Regions from separate parts of the Nocardioides dongkuii genome, predicted to be linked through region 3. Evidence: predicted binding sites of a transcription regulator. Region 3 holds the regulator's gene; each other region holds the start of a gene.
The links. The regulator LexA, encoded in region 3, represses DNA repair genes until DNA is damaged. The targets are predictions, from matches to a motif close to TCGAACANNTGTTCGA.
Positions count from the first base shown of each region.

Region 1 (9,710 bases), 1.7 Mb from region 3:
GACCGGGCCCGGGGGCACCGGCAGCCCGCCGACCGGCTCCGGCTCGGTGCCGAGCAGCTGGCGCAGCCGCATCAGGGCCCCGACGCCGGCCTGGAGGTCGGGCAGGTGGCGCGCCACCTGGTCGATCTGCCCGACGAAGGTGGTCGTGACCAGGAACAGGGTGACCAGCCGGGCGACGGACAGGTCTCCCCCGGCGGCGAGCGCGACGCCGATCACCCCGACGGCCGCGAGCAGGCCGTGCAGCAGCACCCCGGCGCGCCGGGCGATCCGGGTCTCGACCTCGAGCACCCGCAGGAACAACTCGTGCACCCGCGCCGACTGCTCCGCGCACCGGCGTACGACGTGGGCCTGGCCCAGGCTCGCGCGCACGTCGTCGCGGGCCGTGACGCCCTCCTCCATCGCCGCCGCGTGGTCGGTCCAGGCCATCTCCTCGAGCACCTTGCGCTCGGCGACCTCGGCCAGCAGCGGCCGGACGACGAGGATGGTGCCGGCGCCGAACAGCGGGAACAGCACCCACGCCGGCCACCAGGTCAGGCCGGCGACGATCCACATCGGCACGACCGCGAACACGGTGCGCAGCGCGTCCCAGACCTGGCGGCGCACCAGCGCGCCGACCTCGTGGGTGTCGTCGTCGACCCGGTCGAGCACCTCGCCGACCGCCTGCTCGGAGAGCATCCCGAGCGGCTGGTGCAGCGCCGCGTCGAGGAGGTCGGCGCGCAGCCGGCCCTCGGCCCGGTCGACGACGCCGGCCCAGGCGGTGCGGCCGGCGGTGTCGAGCAGCGCCGCCCCGACCACGCACAACGCCAGCAGGCCGACCAGGCCCGGGGCGGGGTCCTCGGCGATCTGGCCGGCGACGACCGTGCCGAGCGTCTGGCCGATCGCGGCGAGCATCGAGCCGACGAGGGCGATGCCGGCGACCCGGCCCCGCAGGCGGCGCCAGTCGACACGGCGGGCGGGGCTGTCGGTCGGCGGGACGACCGGGCGGCCGGTGTCGGCCTCGGGGAGGGTGGCGGTGCTCATCGGCGACGACGCTACGGGCTCCCACGGACAAGCGCCCAGCGATTACCGCTGGGCGCTCGTCGCGAGGGGTCAGGCAGCGATCAGATCGTGGCGAGCGCCTCGTTGAGCGTCTTCGACGGACGCATCACCGCGTCGGCCTTGGCGTCGTCGGGGCGGTAGTAGCCGCCGATGTCGGCCGGCTTGCCCTGCACGCCGTTGAGCTCGGCGACGATGGTCTCCTCCTCCGCCGCGAGCCGCTCCGCGAGCGGCCCGAAGGTCGCCGCCAGCTCGGCGTCGTCGGACTGGCCCGCGAGCTCCTGGGCCCAGTACATCGCCAGGTAGAAGTGCGAGCCGCGGTTGTCGATGCCGCCCACGCGCCGGGTCGGGGACTTGTCCTGGTCGAGGAACGTGCCGGTCGCCCGGTCGAGGGTGTCGGCCAGCACCTGCGCGCGCGGGTTGTCGTCGTACCCCGCGAGGTGCTCGAAGGACGCCGCCAGCGCGAAGAACTCGCCGAGGCTGTCCCAGCGCAGGTAGTTCTCCTTGATCAGCTGCTGCACGTGCTTGGGCGCCGAGCCGCCGGCGCCGGTCTCGAACAGGCCGCCGCCGTTCATCAGCGGGACGACCGAGAGCATCTTGGCCGACGTGCCGAGCTCGAGGATCGGGAACAGGTCGGTGTTGTAGTCGCGCAGCACGTTGCCCGTGACCGAGATGGTGTCCTCGCCCTTGCGGATCCGCTCCAGGGAGTACGCCGTGGCCTCGGCCGGCGGCATGATCTCGATGGTCAGGCCGTCGGTGTCCCCCACGAGGTCGCTGTCGCCGAGGTACTCGCGCACCTTCTCGATCAGGATCGCGTCGTGGGCACGGGTCTCGTCGAGCCAGAAGACCGCCGGGGCGCCGGTCGCGCGGGCGCGGGTGACGGCCAGCTTGACCCAGTCGCGGATCGGCAGGTCCTTGGTCTGGCAGGCGCGCCAGATGTCGCCGGGCTGCACGTCGTGCTCGATGAGCACGTCGCCCGCGCTGTTGACGACCTGCACGGTGCCCGCGGCGGGGATCTCGAAGGTCTTGTCGTGGGAGCCGTACTCCTCGGCCGCCTTGGCCATCAGGCCCACGTTGGGGACCGAGCCCATGGTGGCGGGGTCGAAGGCGCCGTGCGCGCGGCAGTCGTCGAGGACGGTCTGGTAGACGCCGGCGTAGGAGGAGTCCGGGATCACCGCGAGGGTGTCGTGCTCCTCGCCGTCGGGGCCCCACATGTGGCCGGAGGTGCGGATCATCGCCGGCATCGAGGCGTCGATGATGACGTCGCTCGGCACGTGCAGGTTGGTGATGCCCTTGTCGGAGTCGACCATCGCGAGCGCGGGGCCGTCGGCGAGGCCCTGCTGGATCGCGGCCTTGATCGCCTCGCCCTCGGGCAGGCTCTCGACGGCGCCGAGGAGCGCACCGAGACCGTCGTTCGGGGAGATCCCCGCGGCCCGCAGCTGCTCGCCGTACTGGTCGAAGAGGGTCGGGAAGAACGCCTGCACGACGTGGCCGAAGATGATCGGGTCGGAGACCTTCATCATCGTGGCCTTGAGGTGCGCGGAGAACAGCACGCCCTCGGCCTTGGCCCGGGCCACCTGCTCGGTGAGGAAGCGGCGCAGCGCCGCGACGTCCATGTAGGTGCCGTCGACGACCTCGCCCGCGAGCACCGTGATGCCGTCCTTGAGGACGGTCTCGGTGCCGTCGGCGCCGACCAGCTTGATGGTGAGGGTGTCGTCGGAGGGGATCACGACCGACTTCTCGTTGGAGCGGAAGTCGTGCTCGCCCATCGTCGCGACGTTGGTCTTGGAGTCCGCGCTCCACGCGCCCATGCGGTGCGGGTGCTTCTTCGCGTAGTTCTTGACCGACGCCGGCGCGCGGCGGTCGGAGTTGCCCTCGCGCAGGACCGGGTTGACCGCGGAGCCCTTGACCTTGTCGTACTTGGCCCGGGCCTCCTTCTCCTCGTCGGTCGAGGGGGCCTCGGGGTAGTCAGGGATCTCGAAGCCCTGCTCCTGCAGCTCCTTGATCGCGGCCTTGAGCTGCGGGACGGAGGCGGAGATGTTGGGCAGCTTGATGATGTTGGCCTCGGGCTTCGTGGCCAGCTCGCCGAGCTCGCCGAGCGCGTCGTCGGCGAGGCCGAACTGCGCCAGGATGCGCGCGGCCACCGAGATGTCGCGGGTCTCCACCTCCACGCCTGCCTGCGCGGCGTACGCCTGGATGATCGGCAGGAACGAGTACGTCGCGAGCAGCGGCGCCTCGTCGGTGTGGGTGTAGATGATGGTGGCCATGGTGCGACGACTCCTGTGCTGGGAGGAAAGTTTCTCGACGTCAAGATACCCGGTGGGTGCGTCCGGTTCACCCTTGCACCCGTGACCAGCCTCGGCAATGTCCCCGCCGCCGGCGGGGGTGCTGGCTACAGTGGAAGTTCCCGACCGACCCGACGAGGCCGACCCCAGGAGCCCGCATGACGGACGCAGTCGTCGAGGCGCCCCCCGCGCCCACCACCTTCCAGCAGGCCGCCGCCGAGGCGATCGGCACCTTCGTGCTCGTGTTCTTCGGGTGCGGGTCGGTGGTCTACCTCAACGCCGTCGACGAGTTCGACATCGTCTCGATCGGCCTGACCTTCGGCCTCGCCGTCGCGGTGATGGCCTACGCCGTCGGGCGGATCTCCGGCGGCCACTTCAACCCCGCCGTGTCCCTGGGCGCGGCCATCAGCGGCCGGATCGCCTGGCGGCAGGTGGCGGTCTACGTCGCCGCCCAGCTGGTCGGCGCGATCCTGGCCGGCGCCGTCCTGCTGCTGCTCCTGCAGGGCTACGACGGCTACGAGGTCGACCGGTTCGGCCTCGGCCAGAACTCCTTCGGCGACGAGGGCAGCGGGTACGCCGCGTGGGCGGCGTTCCTGTTCGAGATGCTGATGACCGCGATCTTCGTCCTCGTCATCCTCGGGGTGACCGACGCGCGCAACGAGCACCCCGCCTTCGCCCCGCTCGTCATCGGGCTCACGCTCGCGGCGATCCACTTCGTCGGGATCCCGGCGACCGGCACCTCGGTCAACCCCGCCCGGTCCATCGGCCCGGCCCTCTTCGCCGGCGTCGACGCCATCCTCCAGCTCTGGCTCTTCATCCTGGCGCCGCTGGTCGGCGCCGCGATCGCCGGAGCGGTCTACCCGCTGCTCTTCGGCCGCGCCGGCGACCCGGTGCCGGGCTCGGGGCTGCGGCTGCGCCGCCCCACGCAGGCGGCCGCGGTGCCGGGCTACGGCGCCTCCGACCAGTACCAGGAGCAGTGGAACCAGCAGGTCTCGACCGGCCAGCCGATCATCCAGGACGGCTGGCAGTGGGACCCCTACGCGCAGCAGTGGATCCCGGCCCAGCAGCAGCAGCAGCAGTCCGCTCCGGTCGAGGACCCGCAGGCGCCGCCGCCCGACGACCAGACCCAGGTGCGCCCGCCGGACGACTACCGCCCGTAGGCCCCGAACGCGGTCTCGAGGCGGACCAGCCCCGTGCCCTTCTCGAAGGTCGCGAGGGCGTCGGTCCCGGCGCGGTCGGTCCACCGCACCTCGAGGGTGTCCCCCTCGAGGTCCGTGACCTCGGCGCGCGCGTCGACCGCGCCCCCGGCGTACGTCGTCCCGTAGCCGTCGCCAAGGCGCGGGGTGGCGGCCATGACCAGGCCGGCCTCCGCCCCCGTGTCGCCGAGGCGCCAGACGTTGCCGTCGTCGTCCTGGGCGAGCAGGGCGGTGGTGCTCCCCCGCGGGTCGGTGAACGTGACCTCCGTGGCCTCGATCCCCCCGACCGTGGTGGGGTCCTCGGCGACCGCCAGCGTGACCGCGCCGTCGGTCCCCTCCAGCGTCGTGGTCGACCCCGGGTCCAGCGCCAGCCACGGGTTGTCCACGCCGCCGCCGGCCGCGTCGAAGTCGTCCGGGTCCGGGGACGGGCTCGGCACAGTCAGCCCGTCGACGCCCGCGGGCGGGCTCGGATCCGGGTCCGCGGCGCAGCCTGTGGTGGACGCCGACAGCGCGAGGAGTGCGAGCGCGACGACCGTCCGGCGTACTCCTGGGCGCATGGGGGAAGCATCCCCCACGGCGCGAACCCTCGTGCCGGGGGGCGGTGTCCCGCTGCTAGCGTCGGCAGGCGGAAGAGCCCCTTCTTTCCCGGACCCGACTAGGAGTCGTCGTGAGCCCCACCCCCTTGAAGGTCGCCGTCACCGGCGCCGCCGGCCAGATCGGCTACAGCCTCCTGTTCCGCCTCGCGAGCGGAGCCCTGGCGGGTGACCGCCCGATCGAGCTGCGCTTGCTGGAGATCACCCCGGCTCTGAAGGCTCTCGAGGGCGTCGTCATGGAGCTCGACGACTGCGCGTTCCCGAACCTCGCCGGCGTCGAGATCGGCGACGACCCGGAGAAGATCTTCGACGGCGTCAACCTCGCCCTGCTCGTCGGCGCCCGCCCGCGCGGCCCCGGCATGGAGCGCGGCGACCTGCTCTCGGCCAACGGCGCGATCTTCACCGCCCAGGGCAAGGCGCTGAACAAGGTCGCCGCCGACGACGTCCGCGTCGGCGTCACCGGCAACCCCGCCAACACCAACGCGCTGATCGCGATGACCAACGCCCCCGACATCCCGCGCGAGCGGTTCTCCGCGCTGACCCGCCTGGACCACAACCGGGCGATCTCGCAGCTGGCCGCCAAGACCGGCGCCGCGGTCACCGACATCTCCAAGATGACGATCTGGGGCAACCACTCCGCGACCCAGTACCCCGACCTCTTCCACGCCGAGATCGGCGGCCGCAACGCCGCCGAGGTCGTGGGCGACCAGGACTGGATCGAGTCCACGTTCATCCCGACCGTCGCCAAGCGCGGCGCGGCGATCATCGAGGCCCGCGGCTCCTCCTCGGCGGCCTCCGCCGCCTCCGCCACCATCGACGCGGCCCGCGACTGGCTCTTCGGCTCCGCCGAGAACGACTGGGTCTCGATGGCGGTCGCCTCCGACGGCTCGTACGGCGTCCCCGAGGGCCTGGTCTCCTCCTTCCCCGTCATCACCAAGGACGGCGACTGGACCATCGTCGAGGGCCTCGCCATCGACGACTTCTCCCGCGCGCGCATCGACGCCTCCACCGCCGAGCTCGCCGACGAGCGCAGCGCGGTCACCGAGCTCGGTCTCATCTGACGCACCCCCGCACCCCGGCCCGTCGTCCTCCTCCCGGGGGCGGCGGGCCGGTGTCGTTCGTACGCCGAGTCGGCGCTTGTGTTCGCGGGGCCGTACGTCCGGGCCTCCTTGCGTCATACGAGTTGGGAAAGTGCTGGGGACAATTCGTTGCTGTTCGAACGCGTGTTCGATAGAATCGGGGCATGTCCCGAACCCCCCACCCGCTCGTCGACGGCACCGGCGTGCCCGGCGCGGACCGGGTGGCGTCCTGGGCGGCCGGCCTGGTCGAGCCCGGGTTGAGCGACGCCGAGCGGGTGGATCGGATCCGGGCTTGTGAGGACCTCAAGGCGCAACTGTGCGCCGCCCAGGCCCGGCTGAGCGTGGACCTGGACGTCTCCCAGTGCGAGGAGCAGACCCACCGCGGAGTCCCGGCCGACCAGCGGGGCCGTGGGGTGGCCGGCCAGGTCGCGCTGGCCCGGCGGGAGTCCCCGCACCGCGGCGGCACCCACCTCGGGCTCGCGAAGGTCCTGGTCCACGAGATGCCGCACGCGCTGGCCGCGATGGAGGCCGGGGTGCTCTCCGAGTGGCGGGCCACCCTGGTGGCGCGGGAGACCGCCTGCCTGTCCCGCGAGGACCGCGCCGCCGTGGACACCCGCCTGTTCGCCGACCCGGCCACCGCCGAGGGGTGGGGGGACCGGCGATTGGTCGCGGAGGCCAAGAAGATCGGCTACACCCTGGACCCCCGCGCCGTGGTCGACCGGGCCCGCCGCGAGGTCTCCGAGCGCCGGGTCAGCGTCCGCCCAGTGCCGGAGACGATGTCGCAGGTCACCGCACTGCTCCCAGCCGCGCAGGGGATCGCGGTCTGGGCGTGCCTGGGCGCCCACGCCGACCGGCTCCGCGCCCAGGGTGACCCCCGCACCCGCGGACAGATCATGGCCGACACCCTGGTGGTCCGAGTCACCGGCCAGGACACCGCCGAGGCGGTGCCGGTCGCGGTCAACATGACCCTCTCCGACCAGACCCTGATCGCCGGGGGCACCGACCCCGCCTGGCTGGGGGGCCATGGCCCGATCCCCGCCGCCCTGGCCCGCGAGCTCACCGCGACCGCGACCGAGCAGGCCCTGGCCACGCTGCGCAAGCTCTACGTCTCACCCACCACCGGCCAGCTCACCGCCCTGGAGTCGGTCGCCCGCACCTTCCCCGCCGGGCTCGGGTTGTTCCTGGACCTGCGCGACCAGTCCTGCCGCACCCCCTGGTGCGACGCCCCCGTGCGCCACCACGACCACATCGAGGACTGGGCCGTAGGTGGTCCCACGACCGGGATCAACGGTCAAGGGCTGTGCGAGCAGTGCAACCACACCAAGCAGGCCCCCGGCTGGACCACCACCACCGACCCACCCGATCCATTCGATGCGGGATCCAGTCGACATCGGGTCACCACCACCACCCCGACCGGACACCAGGTCACCTCGACCGCACCCGACCTCCCCCGACCCGCGGTGCAGATCCACACCCTCACCCGCCGGGAGAAACGACTCCTCGAGCTCGTCCTCGCCGTCTGACGCGGGGTGCCTACAGGTTCTGCCGCGCCGCCCAGGCGGCTGCGGCAGCTCTCGAGGGCACCCCGAGCTTGGTCCGGATGTTCGAGACGTGCCGGTGCACGGTGTGGGCACTGAGCGTGAGCTCCCGCGCGATCTGGGCGTCGGTGTGCCCCGCAGCGACCAGCCGGAGCACCTCCGCCTCGCGCGGAGACAGGGTGCTCGCTGCGGGGCCACCCGCCGGCGCAGCGGCCGGGCGAGGATCGCGGCCCGCCAGGAACCCGGCCGTCGCGTCGGTGACCGCGCGCGAGTCACCACGCCAGGGGAAGTGCTCGTCCCCCTGGAGCTCGACGAGGCGCGCCCCGCGGACCAGGGAGGCCACGTCCTGTCCCAGCGCGAACGGGATGGCTCGGTCCGCGCGGCGGTGCAGCACCAGGGTGGGCAGGGTGAGCGTGCGGAGCGCATCTCGCGCGTCGAGCCGGTAGGCCAGCGCGAGCTCGGCCGCTGCCGCCTCGGGAGTCGCGGCCTGTCTCTGGAACGCGGCGAAGCCGGCCCTCTCCGCAGCCGTCGCGCCCGGCATGAACAGGTCGGCGAGGACGCGCGATCCCAGGCCCCAGTGGCGCCGTACGACGTCGATGGTGAGCTCGCGTGCCGCCGGGGAGGCGATGTCCGCCCCGTGCGCGTAGCCGCCGTACACCACCAGACGATCGACCCGGCTCGGCTCGGCCGCCGCGAAGCCGGCGGCGACGACCGCCCCCGAGCTCGCGCCGAACAGCGACAGGGACTCGAGCCCGATGGCCTCCACGAGCCCCGCGAGGACAGCCACCTCGTCCTCCCGAGAAGCCGGGGATGGACCGGATCGGTCGGAGAGCCCGCAGCCCGGGCGGTCGTACCTGATGATCCGGTGCTGCGTCGCCAGGGCGCTCACGAAGCGGCGGAACCGGTGGTCCTTCCAGTCCAGGCCCAGGTGGCCGGACCACCACCCGCCGACGAGCAGCGGCGGACCGGTGCCGACCGAGGCCCACGCGACCGAGCGACCCTCAACGGTCGAGTAGCGGACGACTTGGTCCTCGTCGGGCACGCAGTCGAGTCTAGGACCGCTCGCCGGCAGCGTCCTCGGTCGTGCGCGACGCGACGCCGTGGACGACCGGCGAGACGGTCGGGAAGGCTCGCGGCATCCTGTCGGGGACCAGCTCGTCGATCCGGAACGCCGAGGCGCGCACGGTGCCCGCGAAGTCACGGTCGGGGCGGCACCCGCCCGAGAGAGCTGCCTGCAGCGGGGCGAGCAGGTCCTGGACCCGCGCACGAAGTCCGTGGCCGCGGACGTGTTCGTGGAAGAGGAACCGGCCTCCCGGTCGCAGCACCCGGTGAAGCTCAGCGAGGCCGACGTCAGGACGCCGTACCGAGCAGAACGTGAAGGACGCAGTGACGGTGTCGAAGCTGGCGTCCTCGAAGGGGAGGCGCTCGACGTCGGCGTCGAGCACCGTGGTCGGACGGGTCGCGCCCACGGTCTCGAGGGTCCGGCGCAGCGTCGTGCGGAAGTTCCGGTCCGGCTCGACCAGCACCAGCTCGGTGACGGCGCTGCCGTAGTGGGGCAGGGAGAGACCGCTGCCGACGCCGACCTCCAGGGTCCGTCCGACGGCACGCCCGAGCTGCGCCGCCCGTACGTCGGCCTGGCCGCCTCGCTCGGAGATCGACATGAGCAGCGGGTACCACCGGGTGAACCACCGGTCCAGCACCTCGCTCATCGCGGTGCCGCCACGTCGTCGCTCGTCGCTGCCCGAGCAGCGGTGAGTGCGTCGGCGAGCGCGGCCAGGTGCTCGTGGTTGGTGCCGCAGCAGCCGCCCATGATCGTGAGCCGCGGGTTGGCCCGCTGGAGCGCGAGGTACTGGGCGGCCAGCTCTGCGGGGTCCCCGGGATCGAGCTCGTCCGCCTCGTCGAGCTCCGCGTGGCTGAGCCGGGAAGCGTTGCACCGGATCCCCCGGATGCGCCGGATCCCCACCCCGTCCGCACTGATGGCGGA
Region 1 covers NZ_CP059903.1:3,390,931-3,400,640, forward strand. Annotated here, with positions in the region: gene H4O22_RS16365 (ATP-binding cassette domain-containing protein) at 1-1,020, opposite strand, end outside; gene H4O22_RS16370 (NADP-dependent isocitrate dehydrogenase) at 1,101-3,302, opposite strand; gene H4O22_RS16375 (MIP family channel protein) at 3,479-4,480, shown strand; gene H4O22_RS16380 (hypothetical protein) at 4,468-5,073, opposite strand; gene H4O22_RS16385 (malate dehydrogenase) at 5,184-6,170, shown strand; gene H4O22_RS16390 (HNH endonuclease signature motif containing protein) at 6,353-7,711, shown strand; gene H4O22_RS16395 (alpha/beta fold hydrolase) at 7,722-8,768, opposite strand; gene H4O22_RS16400 (class I SAM-dependent methyltransferase) at 8,779-9,435, opposite strand; gene H4O22_RS16405 (homocysteine S-methyltransferase family protein) at 9,432-9,710, opposite strand, start outside.
Region 1: the regulator LexA is predicted to act here: its motif matches at 6,325-6,340, upstream of H4O22_RS16390 (HNH endonuclease signature motif containing protein).

Region 2 (9,710 bases), 560 kb from region 3:
GGGCCTGGACGACTACCTCAGCAAGCCGGTCGCGCTCGACGCGCTGGGCGCCGCCCTGGCCCGGGTGCCGGAGCGTCAGCCGACCTGAGCCGGGGTCCCGACCAGGGTGACCTCGCTGACGGCGGTGAAGTCGCGCCGCGCCGGACCGGTCCCGGGGGTGCTCACCTCCAGCAGGCGGAGCACCACCGTCGAGGTCGTGGCCCCGCCGACCCGCACGGTCTGCAGCGCCCGGCCCTCCGCCAGCTCCTGCGGCACGGTGGTGCCGTCGTCGAGCACCCACTCGACGGCCAGCACGCGGCGGTTCCCGGAGTACCAGTCGAGCACCCCGTCACCCGCGCCCGTCGCGGTCTTGGCGTAGCCGTTGACCAGGCCGACCGACCGCAGCCGGGTCGGCTCGGGGAGCGTGAAGGTGATCTCGCTGCCGGTGCCGTCGCCCGGCATCCGCCAGGCGGTGGTGGGGTCGCCGTCGAGCATCCGGTCCGCGGTGTAGCGGGTCGTGCCGCCGTCCAGGTCGGTGCTCTCCGGTGCGGTCGCCGGCACGTCGGCGCTCGCGAGCGGGGCGACGTCCTCGGGCTGCTGCCTCGGCTCCTTGGTCTTCGCCGGCTTCTGGGGCTTCTCCGGCCGCGCGGGCGTCGCGGGTGCCGTGGGCTGCTCGGTCCGCTGCAGCTCCTGCGCCGACGAGGTCGAGGGCGGGGTCCGCCGCTCGCTGCCCTCGTCGTCGTCGCCGTCGTCGTCCGCCAGCAGCAGGACGCCGCCGCCGAGCGCGACCGCGAGCAGCACCGCGCCGGTCGCGAGCGCGACCACCAGGCCCGGGCGCCCGCCCCGCCGGTGCCGGTGCGCGGGCGGGGTGGCGGCAGGGGTGGGTGCCGGAGTCGGTGCGGGCGGGGGCACAGCCTCGTCGGCGTACAGCGGGAACCGCGCGGACGACGGCGCCGGCGGGAACGGCGGCGGGGGCGGCGGGGGCGGCGGGCGTACGGCGGGGCGCTCGGCGGTGCCGGTGCGCCAGTCGTCCGGGTTCTCGTCGTTCATCAGGAGCTGCGGACCAGGGTGCTCGCGTCGGCCCGGCCCAGCATCGGCGGCAGCCGGCGCACGGCCTGGGCCAGCTCGCGCAGCTCGGTGCCGGGGAGGGCCTGCGCGCCGTCGCAGAGCGCGGTCTCGGGGTCGGGGTGCACGTCGACGATGATGCCATCCGCGCCGACCGCGATCGCAGCGCGGGACAGCGGGACGACCAGGTCCTTGCGCCCGGTGGCGTGCGAGGGGTCGACGATGACCGGCAGGTGGCTGGTCGCCTGCACCACCGGCACCGCCGAGAGGTCGAGGGTGGTGCGGGTCGCGGTCTCGAAGGTCCGGACGCCGCGCTCGCACAGGACCACGTCGAGGTTGCCACGCTGGGCGACGTACTCGGCCGCCATCAGCCACTCCTCGATCGTCGCGGTCGTGCCGCGCTCGAGCAGCACCGGCTTGCCGGCGTCGCCGACGCCCTGGAGCAGCCCGACGCTGGTCATGTCGCGGGTGCTGACCTGCAGCATGTCGGCGTGCTCCGCGACGACCGCGACGTCGCGGGGGTCCACGACCTCCGTCACGATCGGCATCCCGGTCGCCTTCCCGACGCTGACGAGGATCTCCAGCCCGGCCAGGCCCAGCCCCTGGAAGGCGTACGGCGAGGTGCGCGACGTGAACACGCCGCCGCGCAGGATGGTCGCGCCGGCCGACCGCGCCATCCGGGCCGACTCGAGCGTCTGCTCCGCGGTCTCCACCGCGCACGGGCCGGCCAGGAGCGTGAAGGTGTCGGGGCCGATCGGCACCCGGTGGCCCGCCGGGCCCACCCACACCGTCGAGCGGACCGGGTGGTGCTGGCGGCTGACGAGCTTGTACGGGTCGGAGATGCGGTGCACGTCGGCCACGCCGCGCAGGGTCCGCAGGTTGAGGTGGTGGAAGGAGTCGATGTCGCCCACCAGCCCGATGATCGTGCGGACGACGCCCTGGGAGACGAAGGCCTCCCCGCCCACGCCCTCGACGCGGGCGACGACGTTCGCGATGTCCTCGTCGGTGGCGTCGGGGGACATGACCACGACCATGTCCGTGACGCTAGGCCACCCGCTCGCGTGCGGCGAGGGTTATCCGGCCTGCGGATCGTGCTGTCGCGGAGGGGTACGCCGAGTCGGCGCTTGTGTTCCGGTTGGGGGGGGGGGGGGGGGGGGGGGGGGGGGCGCCGAGTCGGCGATCCTCGGATCTTCATCAAGTGCGACGTCGGCCGGCCGAACGGTGAGGCGTGACGAAGTTCCGCCCGTACTCGCGCCGCGTCCTCCGGCAGCGACGGAGAGCCTGGATCACGCGGAACGCGGTGTTCCTCTCCGTTGTGTGTCTGGGGCTCCTCGGCGGGCTGGGTCTGGCCACGGTGCTGCTGACGACTGGTCAGATGACACCGTTCCGGTGGTACCTGCTCGGCGCCGTCCACGCCGGCGTGGTCGCCGCCTGCGTCCAGATGCTGTACGTCGCGTTCATCGCCCAGGACCGCCATGCGCTCCAGCACCTGCGCGGCGCCTGGGGCGAGGAGAACACCCGGGACGAGCTGCGTCGGGCGAAGCGCAAGGGCCTCATCTGGGGCTGGGTGGACAGCATCAACCTCAAGGCCGGGGACCTCGACCATCTCGTCGTCACGCGGCGCGGCGGCCTCGTCACCATCGACTCCAAGTGGCGTACCAGCACCGATCCACAGCAGACCGTGGACATGGCGCGCGACGCACGGCGCGCCAAGATCCGTGCCGAGGGGGTGAGCAAGTCGGTGCTGGCGAGCACCCGAGGGTCGCGGCACCGGGCACGCACGAACCCCCTCGTCGTCCGTCCCGTGGTCGTCCTCTGGGGCGCTGCGCAGCACGAGGTCCCGGAGGGCGCCGTGGTTGACGGCATCGAGTTCGTCTCCGGGCGCCGTCTCGTGACGTGGCTGGCCCAGCTCGACGGCGATCCGGTCAGCAAGCACGCCGGGCGCGATGCGCTCACCAGGTTCAAGGAGTTCCGTGCCAGCGCATGGGACACGACGGACAGCCGGCACGCGAAAGTCTGACCAGTTGGTTGGGGACAACCTATTGCTGTTCGAACAGACGTTCGATAGAATCGGGACATGTCCCCGACCCCCGCACCGCTCGCCGACGGCACCGGTGTGCCCGGCGCGGACCGGGTGGCGTCCTGGGCGGCCGGGCTGGTCGAGCCCGGGTTGAGCGACGCGAGCGGGTGGATCGGATCCGGGCTTGTGAGGACCTCAAGGCGCAACTGTGCGCCGCCCAGGCCCGGCTGAGCGTGGACCTGGACGTCTCCCAGTGCGAGGAGCAGACCCACCGCGGAGTCCCGGCCGACCAGCGGGGCCGTGGGGTGGCCGGCCAGGTCGCGCTGGCCCGGCGGGAGTCCCCGCACCGCGGCGGCACCCACCTCGGGCTCGCGAAGGTCCTGGTCCACGAGATGCCGCACGCGCTGGCCGCGATGGAGGCCGGGGTGCTCTCCGAGTGGCGGGCCACCCTGGTGGCGCGGGAGACCGCCTGCCTGTCCCGCGAGGACCGCGCCGCCGTGGACACCCGCCTGTTCGCCGACCCGGCCACCGCCGAGGGGTGGGGGGACCGGCGATTGGTCGCGGAGGCCAAGAAGATCGGCTACACCCTGGACCCCCGCGCCGTGGTCGACCGGGCCCGCCGCGAGGTCTCCGAGCGCCGGGTCAGCGTCCGCCCAGTGCCGGAGACGATGTCGCAGGTCACCGCACTGCTCCCAGCCGCGCAGGGGATCGCGGTCTGGGCGTGCCTGGGCGCCACGCCGACCGGCTCCGCGCCAGGGTGACCCCCGCACCCGGGACAGATCATGGCCGACACCCTGGTGGTCCGGGTCACCGGCCAGGACACCGCCGAGGCGGTGCCGGTCGCGGTCAACATGACCTCTCCGACCAGACCCTGATCGCCGGGGCACCGACCCCGCCTGGCTGGGGGCCATGGACCGATCCCGGCCGCGCTGGCCCGCGAGCTCACCGCGAGCGCGGCCGAGCAGGCCCTCGCCACGCTGCGCAAGCTCTACGTCTCACCCACCACCGGCCAGTTGACCGCCCTGGAGTCGGTCGCCCGGACCTTCCCCGCCGGGCTCAGGTTGTTCCTGGACCTGCGGGACCAGTCCTGCCGCACCCCCTGGTGCGACGCCCCCGTCCGCCACCACGACCACGTCGAGGACTGGGCCGCCGGTGGTCCCACCACCGAGGTCAACGGTCAGGGGCTGTGCGAGCAGTGCAACCACACCAAGCAAGCCCCCGGCTGGACCGCCACCACCGACCCACCCGATCCATTCGACGCAGAATCCAGTCGACATCGGGTCACCACCACCACCCCCACCGGGCACCGGGTCACCTCGACCGCACCCGACCTACCCCGACCCGCGATGCAGATCCACACCCTCACGACCCGAGAGCAACGACTCCTCGAGCTCGTCCTCGCCGTCTGAGACCGCGCCCTCAGGCGCAGTCGATCCCGAGGAAGCAGCCGTGGCTGGCTACCGCCCGTACTCTGATGGACACCGCTCGGGGCCAGCTAGCTGGGCGCCCCGACGCTCCCGCGTCGCATGGGACGCGATCCTCCGGGTACCGCCCCGCACCCGTGTGCGGCGCGGAGGAGGAGGTGTGCGTGACCAAGTTCGTGGACGAGAGCGCTCTCGGAGTGACGACCTGGGACTCGCCTGTGCGGGTGGACCCGCTCGACGGCGACGGCGACGGAGCCAGCAGCGCCGGGTCCGGCGGTCTGCCGTCGGTCGACCTGTACACACCCTCCGCGGATCCCTCGGGGATGGGCGCGCACATGGTGTGCCTGGCCGAGGAGTACCTGCGCGAGGGCCGCCGGGTGACCCTCATGTACTGGGCCAACGACAAGGCGGAGCGCATGTTCGCCCCGATGGAGCGCCGCGGGGCGCGGCTCGCCCGCCTGCCGCACCCCCGGGATCCCGGGTTCGCGGCGGCCATCGCCGACGACCTGCGGCGTCACCCCACCGAGGTCTTCCACCTGCACGTCGGCACGGGTCGGGAGAACTGGGACGCCGCCCGGACGGCGAGGGCGATGCGCGTGCCGGCCGTCGTGCAGACGCTGCACCTGCCCTGGCTCGTGCACAACCGCCGCAAGCGGGCCCTGGCGCTCACCGCGCTCGAGCCCGTGGACCGGGTGATCATGGTGTCGCGCCGCCAGAGCGCGACGTACGAGAAGATCGGCGTCCCCGCCGACCGGATCACCACCGTCCCGAACGGCGTCCAACCCCGCGCCTGGTCGCCCGGCCGCGACGCGGCGCGCCGAGAGCTCGGGCTCCGTCCGGAGCAGCCGGTCGTGCTGACCGTCGGCCGGCTCACGGTGATGAAGGGCCAGCGCGACCTGGTCGACGCGGTGCCGGCGCTGGTCCGGCGGTTCCCCGACCTGGCCGTGCTCCTGATCGGGGACGGTCACCTCCGAGCCACGCTGCAGGCCCAGGCCGAGCGCCTCGGGGTCGAGCACGCCGTGCGTTTCGTCGGCCACCGCACCGACGCACGCGAGCTGCTCGACGCCGCCGACGTGTTCGTGCTGCCCTCGCGGCACGAGGGCATGCCCCTCGCCGCGCTCGAGGCGATGGAGGCCGGGCTGCCGGTCGTCGGCACCCGGGTGATCGGCACCTCCGAGGCGGTCGAGGACGGCGTGACCGGACTCCTGGTGCCGCCGGGACGGCCACCGGCGCTCGCCGAGGCCCTGGACGACGTGCTGAGCGACCCGCTCCTGCGCCGACGGATGGGAGCGTCCGGGCAGCGCCGCTACCTGACCCGCTTCACGGCGACGAGGATGGCGCAGAACACGGCTGCCGTGTACGACGAGGTGCTCGCGAACGCTGCGGTGCTGCCGTGACCCAGCGGCTGCGGGTGGGGTGCGTCGGCACCGGGTTCATCGCCGGCAAGCACCTGGCCGCGCTGTCGGCGTTCGACGACGTCGACATCGTGGCGGTGGCCGACGCCGTGGCGCCCCGGGCCGTGGCGGTGGCCGCCGAGCACGACGCCCGGTCCTACGCCGACGGCCAGACGCTGATGGACACCGAGGACCTCGACGCGGTCTGGTTCTGCGTCCCGCCCTTCGCGCACGGCGTGCTGGAGGAGACGGCCGTACGGCGCGGCCTCCCGTTCTTCGTCGAGAAGCCCCTGGCCCACGACCTCGCCACCGCGGAGCGCCTCGCGCTGCTGATCGAGGACGCCGGGCTGACGACGGCGGTCGGCTACCACTGGCGCTACCTCGACCTGGTCGACCGGGCCCGCGAGCTCGTCGCGGACCGGCCGCCGGTCCTGGTCAGCGGCTTCTGGCTCGACGGGACCCCGCCGGTGCCGTGGTGGGTCGACCGGGACCGGTCGGGCGGACAGCTGGTCGAGCAGACCACCCACGTGCTCGACCTGGCCCGGCTGCTGGTCGGCGAGGTGAGCGAGGTGGTCGCCGCCCACGTGCCCGCCGAGGACGACGAGCACGTGCCGCTGGCCTCCACGGTCTCGCTCCGCTTCCGCTCCGGGGCGGTCGGCGGCGTGTCGTCGGCGCGGGTGCTGCCCTCGCGCCACCGCGTCGGCCTGCACCTGGTGGGGGAGGGCTACGCGCTCGAGCTCACCGAGGCCGCCATCGTCGACCACCGGCTGACCGTCACCACCGCGGCCGGGTCGGTCTCCGAGCGGAGCCTCCAGGACCCGATCGCCGCCGAGGACCGGGCGTTCCTCGACGCGGTCGCCGGGAGGGGCGACGACGTCCGCAGCCCGTACGCCGAGGCGCTGCGCACCCACGCGCTCGCCTGCGCCGCCGAGCGGCCCGCGTCGTGACCGCCGCCCGCACCTGCCGCTCGCTGGGGGTCCGCGCCCCCTTCGAGCCGGCGTTCTTCGAGCTCGAGCTGCCCGAGGTCGAGGACGGCGGCGTCCGGGTGGTCACCCGCTGGAGCGGGCTGTCCGCCGGCACCGAGCTGGCCTACGTGAAGGGCACCGACCCCGGCTTCACGTCCTACCGCGACCCCGACCTCGGCGTCTTCGTCCCGGGGCGAGCCTCGCGCAGCTTCCCGGTGCGCGCCATGGGCTACATGGAGGTCGGCGAGGTGGTCGAGACCCGCCGCGACGACGTCGCCGTGGGCTCGCTCGTCGGCGCGGCGTACGGCCACCGCTCCGAGCACGTGCTCGGCCCGGCCGACGTGCTCGTGCCGGTGCCGGAGGACGTCGACCCGGTGCTCGGGATCTACCTCGCGCAGATGGGGCCGATCTGCGCCAACGGCCTGCTCCACGCCGCGGCCGAGCTGGCTCCCGGCGAGGACGTCGCGCTCGGCGACGGGGTCCGCGACCGGCGGGTGGTCGTCACCGGGGCCGGGGTGGTCGCACTGCTCTCCGCCCTGCTCGCCCAGGAGCACGGCGCCGCCGAGGTCGTGGTGGCCGACCCCGACCCACGGCGGCTCGAGGTGGCCGGGCGGCTGGGCCTGGAGACCGTCGACACGAGCGCGACCGAGCTGTGGCGCTGGGCCAAGGGCCGGTGGCGGCACGGCCCCGGCGACCGCGGCGCCGACCTGGTCCTGCAGTGCCGCGGCCAGAGCGCGGTGCTCCACGAGGCGCTGCGCGCGCTGCGCCCGCAGGGCACGGTGATCGACCTGGCGTTCTACCAGGGCGGGGCGGCGGACCTCCGTCTCGGGGAGGAGTTCCACCACAACGGCCTGACGATCCGGTGTGCCCAGATCGCCCGGGTGCCGCGCGGTCTGGCCCCCTCGTGGGACCGGCAGCGGCTGGCCGCGGAGACCGCCCGGCTGCTCCGCAGCCGTGGCGAGGACCTGCGCCGGGTCCTGGTCACCGACGTCGTGCCGGTCGACGAGGCGCCGGCCGCGATCCTCGCCCTGGCCCGTCGCGAGCGCGCGACCACGCAGATGGTGCTCGCCTTCGACTAGCCGCGCCGCTCAGACCGCCAGGTGCTGGACCTCGCCCTCGACCTTGCGGCGCGGGGCGACCTCGACGACGAGCATCGCGGTGAGCACGAGCACCCCGCCGATCGCCATCCGGGCGGTGACCGACTCCCCGCCCAGGAGCACTGCGAAGAACGCCGCGAACACCGGCTCCATGCTCATCACGATCGCGCAGCGGGTGGGCGGGAGGTGCGCCTGCGCCCAGGTCTGCCCGATCAGCGCCAGGGCCCCGGCGATCAGCGCCATGTAGACGATCGAGAGCCAGTCGCGACCCTGGTCCGGCAGCACGATGCCGTCGGGCGCGGTGGCGACCAGGCAGACCACCGCGATCACCAGGAGCTGCATGATCGACATGCCCAGCGCCTCCTGGGCGTTCGACCACGCGCCGAGCCCGACGATGTGCAGCGCGTAGAGCACCGCGGCCACCAGCGTGATCGCCTCGCCGTACCCGACCGAGAACCCGTCCAGCGTGAGGACGCCGAGGCCCGCCGTCGCGAGCGCCACGGCGCCCCAGGCGAGGGGCGTGATCCGGGTGCGCAGCAGCACCGCGGCCAGCAGCGGCGTGCACACGACGTACATGCCGGTGATGAACCCGGAGACGCTGGCGGGGGTGTGCGCGAGGCCCGCGGTCTGCAGGATCTGCGCGACGCCGTACACCCCGCCGAGCACGACCGCCCGGCGCCGGGCCTCCGCGGAGAGCCGGAGGAGGGCGCGCGGCGCCACGGCGACCATCACCACGCCCGCGATCGTGAACCGCACGGCGAGGAAGTCGAGCGTGGGCACCCGCTCCAGGAGGTCCTTGATCAGGAAGAACGTCGATCCCCAGCTGGCGGTCATGGCGAGCAGCACCAGCGTCGCCAGCAGGGAGGTACGCCGGTCGACCGGCGCCGTGCTCATGACACCCTCATCGCCTTCAGCAGCCCGATGCCCGCGTCACCGTGGTCGCGCGACCCCGGCGTCTCGAGCACGAACGGGACCCCGTCCGTCGCAGGGTGCGCGAGCAGCTCCTCGAACGCGCCGAGCCCGATGTGCCCCTCGCCGAGCTTCTGGTGCCGGTCCTTGAACGCGCCGCGGACGTCCATCGAGTCGTTGGCGTGCACCAGCCGCAGCCGCCCCGGACCGCCGATCTCGACGACCCGGTCCAGGGTCGCGGTGGCGCCGCCGGGCTCGTCGAGGGGCGCGCCCGCGGCGAACACGTGGCAGGTGTCGAGGCAGATCCCGGCCTTGGGGTGGTGATCCAGGGCGTCGAGGTACGCCGTGAGGTCCTCGACGCCGGCGCACAGCGACCGGCCCTGGCCCGCCGTGGGCTCGAGCAGCAGCCACGGCGCCGACTCGCCGGCGACCGCGTCGAGCAGCGGCAGCAGCCCGTCGCGGACCTGGCGCATCGCCGCGGCGTACCTCGCCTCGCCCTCCTCGGCGGACGGCTCGACGAACGACCCGGTGTGCACGACCACGCCCTCCGCGCCGATCTCGGCGGCGCGGCGCAGGTTGTGGGCGACGGTGGCGACCGAGCGCTCATACGTCGAGGCGGTCGGCGACCCCAGGTTGACCAGGTACGGCGCGTGGATGAAGACCCGCAGCCCGCGCTCGGCCGTCGCCGCGCGGAAGGCCGCGTCCTCGGCTGGCTTGCCCGGCGAGAGCGCCCAGCCGCGCGGGTTGCCGACGAAGACCTGGAACGTCTCGCAGCCGAGCTCCTCGGCCGACGCGAGCGCGCCGGCCACCAGCCCCTTGCCGACCAGGACATGGGTGCCGACGGGGTTGCGGAGGGC
Region 2 covers NZ_CP059903.1:1,462,327-1,472,036, forward strand. Annotated here, with positions in the region: gene H4O22_RS07125 (PAS domain-containing hybrid sensor histidine kinase/response regulator) at 1-88, shown strand, start outside; gene H4O22_RS07130 (NADase-type glycan-binding domain-containing protein) at 76-1,029, opposite strand; gene aroF (3-deoxy-7-phosphoheptulonate synthase) at 1,029-2,078, opposite strand; gene H4O22_RS07140 (hypothetical protein) at 2,273-3,064, shown strand; gene H4O22_RS20375 (DUF222 domain-containing protein) at 3,232-3,825, shown strand; gene H4O22_RS20380 (HNH endonuclease) at 4,078-4,473, shown strand; gene H4O22_RS07150 (glycosyltransferase family 4 protein) at 4,653-5,885, shown strand; gene H4O22_RS07155 (Gfo/Idh/MocA family protein) at 5,882-6,829, shown strand; gene H4O22_RS07160 (zinc-dependent alcohol dehydrogenase) at 6,826-7,926, shown strand; gene H4O22_RS07165 (DMT family transporter) at 7,936-8,838, opposite strand; gene H4O22_RS07170 (deoxyribonuclease IV) at 8,835-9,710, opposite strand, start outside.
Region 2: the regulator LexA is predicted to act here: its motif matches at 3,094-3,109, upstream of H4O22_RS20375 (DUF222 domain-containing protein).

Region 3 (9,710 bases):
CCCGGCACGTGCGCGGCGAGCCAGGCACCGTGCTCGTAGGGCACCATCGCGTCCTGCCGGCCCTGCCAGACCGCGACGGGCACGCGCACGTCGGCGAGGTCGAAGCCCCACGGGCCGACGATCGCCAGGCCGTCCTCGACGGCGCCGACGATGCCCTGCGCGCCGGCCCGGCGGAACGTCTCCGCGGTCCACGCCGCGAAGTCGCCGGTCATCGCCGCCGCGTCCGTGGGGGTGAGCACCCCGCCGAACGCGGCCGCGACGTCGTCTGCGGTGGCGGTGAAGAGCGGCGTCAGGCTGTGCGCCAGCAGCTCCTCGTACGCCGCCCGGCCCTGCGCCGCCGCCTCGAAGTCCTCGATGTTCTCCGGGCCCATGCCGGCGTACCAGTCCAGGCCCGCGGCGTCGTACGGCGCGACGCCGGCGAGCGTGCCCGCGGCCCGGCACCGGGCGGGGAGCAGCGCCGCGCAGGCCAGCGCCCGGGGGCCGCCGCCGGACCAGCCGAGGGTCAGGAACTCGTCGAGGTCGAGGGCGTCGAGGATCGTGACCACGTCGGCGACGTCCTCGGCGACCCGGGGGCCGTCGAGCGTCGGCGGCCGGGGCGTGGACGCGCCGTACCCGGGCCGGGAGTAGGTGACCAGCCGCAGCCCGAGGCGGGCGGCGGCCTCGTCGAGGGGCCGGTAGCGGACCGCTGCGGTCGGCGTACCGCCGTGCAGGAGGAGCGGGAACCCGCCGGCGTCGCCGCCGGCCAGCACCTCCAGCTCGCGTCCGTCGGGGGTGGTCACCAGCAGCGTGCCGTCGCCGGCGGAGGTGTCGTCCACCGCACCAGCGTAGGCGCCTGGGGACGGCCGCGCCCGATGGTCGGTGAGGCCGTCTAGGGTGCTCGGGTGCCCGACGCCGACCGCCCCGACCAGACCGTCCCGGAGGTGCTCGCGGCTGCCGTCTCCGCGCTCGGCGGCCAGGAGCGCGAGGGGCAGGTCGCGATGGCGGAGGCGGTCGCGGCGGCGATGTCCGACGGCCGGCACCTGCTCGTCCAGGCCGGCACCGGCACCGGCAAGTCGCTGGGCTACCTGGTGCCCAGCCTGCTCCACGGCGAGCGGGTCGTGGTCGCCACCGCGACCCTCGCCCTGCAGCACCAGCTGGTCGAGCGAGACCTGCCGCGGCTCGCCGAGGCGGTCAAGGGCGTGCCCGGCGTCGACACGTCGTACGCCGTGCTGAAGGGCCGCTCCAATTACGCCTGCCTGCACCGCGTGCGCGAGGGCGTGCCCGACGACCAGGGCGCGCTGGTGAAGATGCCCGAGGGCTCGCTGGGCGCCAAGGTGCTCGAGCTCCGGTCCTGGGTCGAGCAGGAGGCCGAGGACGGCGGCACCGGCGAGCGCGACCACGCGCCGCGGCACACCGACCGCGAGTGGCGCCAGGTGAGCGTCAACCACCGCGAGTGCCTGGGCGCCGCGAAGTGCCCGTTCGGCCAGGAGTGCTTCGCCGAGCTGGCGCGCGAGCGGGCGCACAAGTCCCACCTCGTGGTCACCAACCACTCGCTGCTCGCGATCGACGCGATCGAGGGGGTGCCGATGATCCCCGACTACGACGTGGTGGTCATCGACGAGGCCCACGAGCTCACCGCCCGGGTCACCCAGGCCGCCACCGACGAGCTGTGGGCCGCCGAGGTCGAGCGCGCGGCCCGCCGGTCGCAGCGGTACGTCGACGGCTCGGAGGCCGACGACCTCGCCGACGCGGCCGACGCGCTGCGCGGCGCGATCGGCGACGCAACCCCGGGCCGCTTCGAGCGGGTGCCCGACGACCTCGCGGACGCGCTGGCCCTGGTGCGCGACGCGGCGCGCGCGTGCTTCTCGGCGTACCCCAAGGCCGACGGGGGCGAGAAGGGCGGCGACGCCGACGCCGGCCGCACCCAGGCCCGCGGCGCGGTGCAGGAGGTGTTCGCGACCGCCGAGCGGATGGCGGCGGGCTCCGACGCCGACGTGCTGTGGCTCTCCGAGGGCACCGACCGGATCCCCCCGCGGCTGTGCGTGGCGCCGCTCCAGGTCTGGGGCACGATGCGCGACAAGCTGCTCACCGACAAGACCGTCGTGATGACCTCGGCGACGCTGATGCTGGGCGGCGACTTCGGCAACCTCGCCTCCAGCGTGGGGCTCAAGCCGTCCGAGCGGGTGCTCGAGGGGGCGCCCGCGTCGGCCTCCGCCAGCGGCGCCGGTGACACCAAGGGCACCGCGCTGCCGTGGCGCGGCGTCGACGTCGGCTCGCCGTTCGACTACGGCCGGCAGGGGATCCTCTACGTCGCGCGGCACCTCCCGCCGCCCGGCCGCGACGGCCTGGGCCCGGCCCAGCTCGACGAGATCGTCGAGCTCGTCGACGCCGCCGAGGGCCGCACGCTCGGGCTGTTCTCCTCCCGGCGCGCGGCCGAGACCGCAGCGGAGGCGGTCCGCGAGCGGCTCCCGCACCTGACCACCCTCGCGCAGGGCGACGCCCAGCTGCCCGAGCTCGCCAAGCAGTTCGTCGAGGACCCGCACACCTGCCTGTTCGGCACGCTCTCCCTGTGGCAGGGGCTCGACGTGCCGGGCGAGACCTGCCAGCTGGTGCTGATCGACCGGATCCCGTTCCCGCGGCCCGACGACCCGCTGATGTCCGCGCGCCAGAAGGCCGCCGACAAGGCCGGCGGCAACGGCTTCATGCAGGTCGCCGCCACCCACGCCGCCCTGCTTCTCGCCCAGGGCGCCGGCCGGCTGATCCGCACCACCACCGACCGCGGCGTGGTCGCCGTCCTCGACCCGAGGCTCGCGACCGCCCGCTACGGAGGCTTCCTCAAGTCCAGCCTCCCGCCGATGTGGACCACCACCGACCCCGCCGTCGTCCGGAAGGCCCTCTCCCGCCTCGCCGCCGACCCCAGCTGACGCCCCCTGGAGGCCGAGTCGGCGTGAGTGTGCACGGGTCCCGCCGGGACGTCATACGAACGGGTGGCGATGACGACCAGGGCGTATGACGTCCGGCGCACGAACGCTCACCTGCTGTAGCGGGTGGCCTTCTTCGTCGACACCGTGAGCCGCGCCCGCTGGTTGTCGTCGCGGGGCGCCCCCTGGCAGGAGAAGTAGCTGCCCTGGAAGCAGTCGAAGCGGCGGCTGGCGTTGACCATCGTCACCTCGGCGTAGCGGATCGCGCGGGACCCGAACGGCACCGTGACGCCGCCGCGTCCGGACCGGCCGAGACGGACCAGCCGGGTCTGGAACCGACCGGACTTGGTGCGCACGGTGACCACCGCGGCGGGCGAGGCCACCTTCGGCCCGAGGTCGACGGCGACTCGCAGGCGCCAGGCCTTGCCCATCGACCCGCGCCGCTGGACGCGCACCGTCGAGCTGCTCAGGTGGTCGATCCGGGTGGTGGTGCGGCGGGTGTCGCGGCGACCGACGCGGAGCACGCCCGCCAAGGCGGCGACGGGGTACGACGCGCCCTCGTCGTACGCCGTGGCCGGCCGGCGGTTGGCGGCAGCGAAGCGCGCGACGGTGCGCGGGAGCTTCATCTTGCGCGCGGCCAGCACCGCGGCGACGGCCCGCATCGAGTGCGGGTCGGTGCGGCGGGCGTTGCCGGCCGCCTTGCGCCACATGTCCCGGACGATCGTGGGCAGCCCGCCCTGGGCGGCGGGGGAGCGCTCGGTGAGGTAGCGGAAGAAGATCCAGCTGCCGTAGACGCGGATCCCGGAGCCGTCGTCGATCGACCGCGACGGCTGCGCGAGCGGGCTCTGCCGGAGGTACTGCCGGTTGTCGTTGACCCCGTCGTACAGCTCGTCCTCGACCCAGGCCGCGGTCGACTCCAGGAACCAGCCGTCCTCGAAGATGTCGTAGGCGTACTGGACGGCGTGGAAGTACTCGTGCGCCGCGGTCACCTGGAGGTTCTCCAGCGGGGTGTTCGCCGGGAACTCGGCCCTGCTGTAGTCGTCGTCGAGCACGCAGTAGGCGGGCGCCGCGGGCCGGGTCGGCTCGTCGTCGGGCGCGCAGTAGCCGTAGAGCCCGTCGGAGCCGATGTCGGCGAGGTAGATGTCGGTCTTGGCGTTGCCGCCGCGGTTGCCGTCGGCCACCGGCGTGCGATAGCCGGCGCGGACGTAGGTGTCGTGGATCGAGGTCAGCGTGGCCAGCACGGTCTCGACGTGGTCGGGGATCCCGTCGCCGTCACCGTCGGCGAGGTCGGGAGCGTCGCCGGTGGCCCGGGCCCAGTGGACGCAGACGACCCCGCAGGTCGAGGTGGGGTCGGCGTTGGGGCCGTAGCCGTTGCCGAGCGGGTCGCGCGGGCCGTCGGTGGGCCGGGCCAGGATCCGGTCGGCCTCGCCGAAGCGGTCCTCGGGCAGGTCGCCGGCCGCGAGCGCCAGGTCGTGCAGCACGATCGTGGCGTCGCGGCCCTGCGGGTCGCCGGAGAGCACGTCGCGCGCCTCCTCGAGCACCTCGACCGCGGCGGCCTCCGTGCCGCCCTCCGTGCCGGCCGCAGGACCCGGCGTCGGGTCGGTCGCCGCCGGCGCCGCGACCGCGGGGCCGGGCGCCGTCAGCAGCGAGGCGGCGACCGCCAGGGCGCCGAGGACGACGGCGGCCGTGCGAGTGCGGGGACGAGCGGGCACGAGGATCTCCATCCGAGAACGAGCGACGAGCAGACGTCGATCCTCGCACGCAGCGCCGACAACCTCAGACTCGTCGCAGGACCGCGGTGACCTTCCCGAGGATCGTCGCGTGGGTGCCGTCGATCGGGTCGTAGGCGTCGTTGTGGGGGAGCAGCCAGACCTTGCCGTCCTTGCGGCGGAACGTCTTGACCGTCGCCTCGCCGTCGAGCAGCGCGGCGACCATGTCGCCGTTCTCGGCGGTCTGCTCGCGCCGGATCACGACGTAGTCACCGCTGCAGATCGCCGCGTCGATCATCGAGTCGCCGGAGACCTCGAGCAGGAACAGCTCGCCCTCGCCGACCAGCTGCTTAGGCAGCGGGAAGACGTCCTCGAAGCGCTCCTCGGCCAGGATCGGGCCACCGGCCGCGATCCGCCCGAGCAGCGGGACGTTGGTCGGGACCGGGGCGGCGTCGCCGACACCGGTCTCGTCGTACGACGACTCCTCGGCGCTGCTGAGCGTGCGGCGGGCCGCCATCACCTCGGGCAGGAACACCTCGAGCGCGCGCGGCCGGTTGGGGTCGCGCTTGAGGAACCCCTTCTCCTCCAGGACCTTCAGCTGGTGGGCCACGCTCGAGGAGCTGGTCAGACCGACGGCCTGCCCGATCTCACGCATGCTCGGCGGGTAGCCGCGCTTCTCGATGCTGTCCTTGATGTGGCCGAGCACGCCCAGCTGGCGGGGGGTGAGGCCGGTCGCGTCGGGCGGCCCGTCGGGCAGCTCGCGGACGTTCTTCTTGGTGGCCATGCGGGACGCCTTTCGTCTGGGCCGTCGACGGCCCGGCTTGCTCGTGGCCCCACGGTAGTCCTCCTGCCGCCCCAGTTTCAAACACTTGTTCGAACGGCGTGTCGTTCGAACAAATGTTCGTCGGACCCTTGATTCTGTTCGAACACCTGATCTAGTCTCGTACACATGTTCGATCCGGACGGACTGTCGGTGGCTCCCACTAGACATCAGTCCGACCGCACGATCCAAGGCTGACCGCCACTTCCCCAGGAGGTCCCGATGAGCACGATGACCCACCCGATGGTTCCCACCACGACCCTGCGCCTGACCCGGCGCGGCCGGCTGGCGGTGTTCGTGCTGTCGATGGCCGTCCTGCTCGCCGTCGGCCTGTTCGTCGCGGCCGGCTCGGTCGCCAGCAACGAGAGCGGCGCCGCCGCGCCCACCACCGTGGTCACCGTCGGCACCGGCGAGACCCTCTGGGACATCGCCGCCGACGCCAGCGGCGACGGCGACACGCGCGAGATGGTGCAGCGCATCGAGCGGCTCAACGCCCTCGACTCGGCGATGCTCGTCGCCGGCCAGCGGCTCCGCGTCCCCACGGAGTAGCCCGCACACACAGACTTCGTCAGCCGCCTCGACCCCGGCTGACGGGCCGGGGAAGACAGGGGCGGGGCCAGCGGTGGCCCCGCCCCTGCGGCATTTCCCGGTGGTTGAGCAGCGAATCCGCGCCCACCCGGTGGTTGAGCAGCGAAGCCGCGCTAGCGGGTGAGCGTTGTCGAAACCCGGTGAGCCGACGTACGGCGGTGGTGGGGGTCGTGGGGATGCTGCGGGGGTCTCGACAACGGTCAGGCGCGGGGCGCCTTCCCTGCTCGACCACCGCCGGGGGTTGAGCAGCGAGGCCGCACTAGCGGGTGAGCGTTGTCGAAACCCGGTGAGCCGGCGTACGGCGGTGGCAGGCTGCGGGGGACGCTCCTATGTTGCGTCAAGGGGTGATGGTGGGTTCTCGAGGCGTCGGTAGAGGTCGCGGGCGATGTAGCGCTTGAGGCATCGGCGGATCTCGCGGGGGTTCTTGCCTTCGGTGGTGCGGCGGGCGGTGTAGTCGCGGGTGGGTTGGTGGCAGCGTTGCCGGGTGATGGCGATGGTGTGCAGGGCGCGGTTGAGTTGTCGGTCGCCGTAGCGGTTGAGGCGGTAGCGGTTGGTGGTTTGGCCGGAGTTGGCGGGGATGGGTGCGGCGCCGGCGAGCATCGCGAAGGCTGCTTCGGAGTGGATGCGGCCGGGGTGGGACCAGGCGCACAGCACGATCGCGGCGGTGATCGGTCCGATTCCGGGTTGGTCGAGGAGGTCTGGGCGCCATGACTTCACGATGGCGGTGATGGTCTTCTCGTAGTCGTCGGCCTCGGCCTGCAGGTGTTGGCTGCGGCGGGCCAGGGTCCGCAGTGTGGTCACGGTCGTGGTGGTCTCGAGGTCCCAGGTGGTGTGGGTGCGCATCGCGGCGGCGGTGCGGATCATCGTTTTCAGTTGCTGGCCTCGAAAGCGGCTCCGGATCTGTTCGGGGGCGGCGATGATCAGGGCGAACAGTTGCCGTTGCGCATCGCCGGCTGCCTGGATCGCGGAGCGTCGTGCGGTGACCAGGACGGCCAGGGCTTGGCGGTCGCCACCGGTGCGTGGGGTGCCGAGTCGGGGTCGGGCTAGGGCCTCGCGGGCGGCGCGGATCGCGTCGAGGGGGTCGGACTTCGCGCCGTTGCGGCGCTTGGCCCGCACGGGCCGGTCGAGCTCGATGACGACCTCGCTGCGCTCGCTGAGGGTTCGGGTCAGGCCGGCGCCGTGGCTGCCGGTTCCCTCGATCGCCCAGGCACGCAGGGCGGCGTGACGCTCGGTGAACTCGATGAGCTCGGCGTAGCCCTCGCAGGTGGCCTCGACGGTGATCTCACCGAGCACTCCACCGGTACGGGCATCGACGACGGCAGCCGAGTGGGTGTGCACGTGGGTGTCGACGCCGATGACGACGTCGACTACCTCCCGCAGGTCGATCGAGTCAGTCAGACTGGTCATGCGTTCTCTCCTTGCCGGACGGGGACGTGGTTCCGGTCCGGGACGGAGAATCGGCAGGACTGTGATGAGACACGTCGGGCGCCGCTAACGCCAGGCGGTCAAGCTCCTGATCAGGCCAGCTCCTCCGACCTGGGCCGGGGCCGACGACCACGAGCGGACAAGTCCCGAGGAAGGCACCTCTAAGTCCCCAAGGACTCGCAGGGCCAGTCTCGACAGGGGTCACACCCGCGGCCGTCGTACCCACAGCCCATCAGTGATCAGGGCTGCAAGGAAAGACTCACAGTCTCGACAACGGTCAGGCGCGGGGCGCCTTCCCTGCTCGACCACCCCGCTCAGCGCGCGGCGCGCCGCCCGCCGGGCGGACGCGGCAGGTCCTCCGGGGCGCCCAGGACGTCGGGTCCGGTCGTCCCGACCGACGCCCGCGGCGGCGGGGGAGAGGTGATCCCCAGCCCGCGCAGCAGTCGCGCGACCAGCATCAGCCCGATGAACAGGCACGCGATCGCACCGGCCGACGCGAGCCCGAGGAACCACCACGCCTGCGTCTCGCCTCCGCGCGCGGAGGCTCCGAAGTCGATCGCGGCGTACACCAGGTAGCCCCACGCGACGACCGCCAACGTCACTCCGACGGCGAGCGCCAAGAGCTCCGGACGGAACGTTCGGGGCTTGGGCGCCGCTCGTCGCGATCCCGCACGCTTCCCCTGGCTGGCCACGGCCGCCATTGTGTCCGATGCGCCTACCCGACAGCGAAGGACTCGCAGGACTAGGCTGACGCCGTGGAGGACGTGGGGGGTGCGGGCGCGACCCGCAGCGTGGACGGCGTCGAGAACGTCGCGCGCCGGGTCCTGGTGGAGCTCGCCGCGCTCACCAGTGCGCGACGCGCCGCGATCGCGTTGGCCGAGGGCGGCGGACGACGGCTCAAGTTCACCTCCACCGACCACCTCGACGCCCGCGAGCTCGCGTGGGACCACATCGACGCCTACGACGACGTCCCGCTCACCAACGTCGTGCGCACCGGCCGGGCGCTCCTGGTGGCGATCGACGACCTCGAGCGCAGGTACGCCGAGTTCGCGCAGCGCCAGCGCGACGAGAGCGTGGTCGCGGTCGCGGTGGTGCCGCTGCCCGGCCCGTCCAGCGCGATCGGCGGGCTGCTCGTCTACTACGCCGAGCGACAGGCCTTCGACGACGGGCAGGCCGGCCAGCTCGCCGCGATCGCGCGCCGTACCGCCGAGGAGCTCACCGCGCTGCGGCCCGAGGCGCCCGACGAGGTGCGCCACGACCTGATCACCCCGCCGGAGGGGGCGCGGGTCGCGACGACCGTCGTCACCGGTGACCCGCGGGCGGCCCGCGAGGCGCGTCGGTTCCTGCGCCGCGAGCTCGCCTCCTGGGACGTCGACGCCGAGCTGAGCGAGACCGCACAGCTGTGCGTCTCCGAGCTGGTCACCAACGCCGTCATGCACACCGGGACGCCCTCGGAGCTGCGGGTCAGCCTCACCATGGACGCGCTGACGCTCGTGGTCCGCGACCGCGGCGGCCGGTCCCAGACCCGGGCCGCGCCCGCGCCCCGTGGAGCGGACCCGATGCGCGTGCACGGCCGCGGGCTGCAGCTGGTCGCCGCCCTGGCCCGCCGCTGGGGCACCGAGCGCGACACCGTCGGCACCGTCGTCTGGGTGGAGCTCGAGCGCGAGGCGGTCCACTGAGCCGTGGAGGTGCTGCCCGCCATCGTGGCGCCTGAGCCGGTCGTGGTCTTCTGCGGCATGGCCGGCGCCGAGTCGATCAAGACCCGCGACCACTACTACGCCTCCCCGGGCAACAGCTTCTGGGAGTCCTTCCACCTCAGCGGCTTCTCCCCGCGCCGGCTGCGCCCCGACGAGGACCGGCTGGTCGCCGAGCTCGGCCACGGGCTCACCGACCTCGTCGGCCACTGGGACCCGGCCTGGGTCGAGATCGACGCGCTGGTCGCCGACGTCGAGCGCTGGCAGCCGGAGTGGCTCGCGTTCACCGGCAAGGGCACCGCGCAGTGGGCCTACCGCGCCCTGGGCCACCGCGGCCGCCCGAGCCTCGGCGTCCAGGACTGGTACGTCGGGCCGGCCCAGGTCTTCGTGCTGCCGGGCACCAGCGGCGCCAACCAGCGCAAGGACTACGACGGCCGCCCCAACCGGCTGTCCTGGTGGCGCGACCTCGCCGCGCTGAGCGGCATCTCGCCCGCCGAGTAGACCTAGAAGCCCACCACCAGGCCCGCGATCGCGGCGTTCGCGAGGTTGGCCAGGCTGCCGGCGAGCAGCGCCC
Region 3 covers NZ_CP059903.1:906,104-915,813, forward strand. Annotated here, with positions in the region: gene H4O22_RS04325 (alpha/beta fold hydrolase) at 1-815, opposite strand, end outside; gene H4O22_RS04330 (ATP-dependent DNA helicase) at 882-2,903, shown strand; gene H4O22_RS04335 (MXAN_6640 family putative metalloprotease) at 3,011-4,624, opposite strand; gene lexA (transcriptional repressor LexA) at 4,677-5,393, opposite strand; gene H4O22_RS04345 (LysM peptidoglycan-binding domain-containing protein) at 5,652-5,978, shown strand; gene H4O22_RS04350 (IS110 family RNA-guided transposase) at 6,345-7,424, opposite strand; gene H4O22_RS04355 (hypothetical protein) at 7,757-8,134, opposite strand; gene H4O22_RS04360 (ATP-binding protein) at 8,198-9,121, shown strand; gene H4O22_RS04365 (mismatch-specific DNA-glycosylase) at 9,125-9,637, shown strand; gene H4O22_RS04370 (NupC/NupG family nucleoside CNT transporter) at 9,640-9,710, opposite strand, start outside.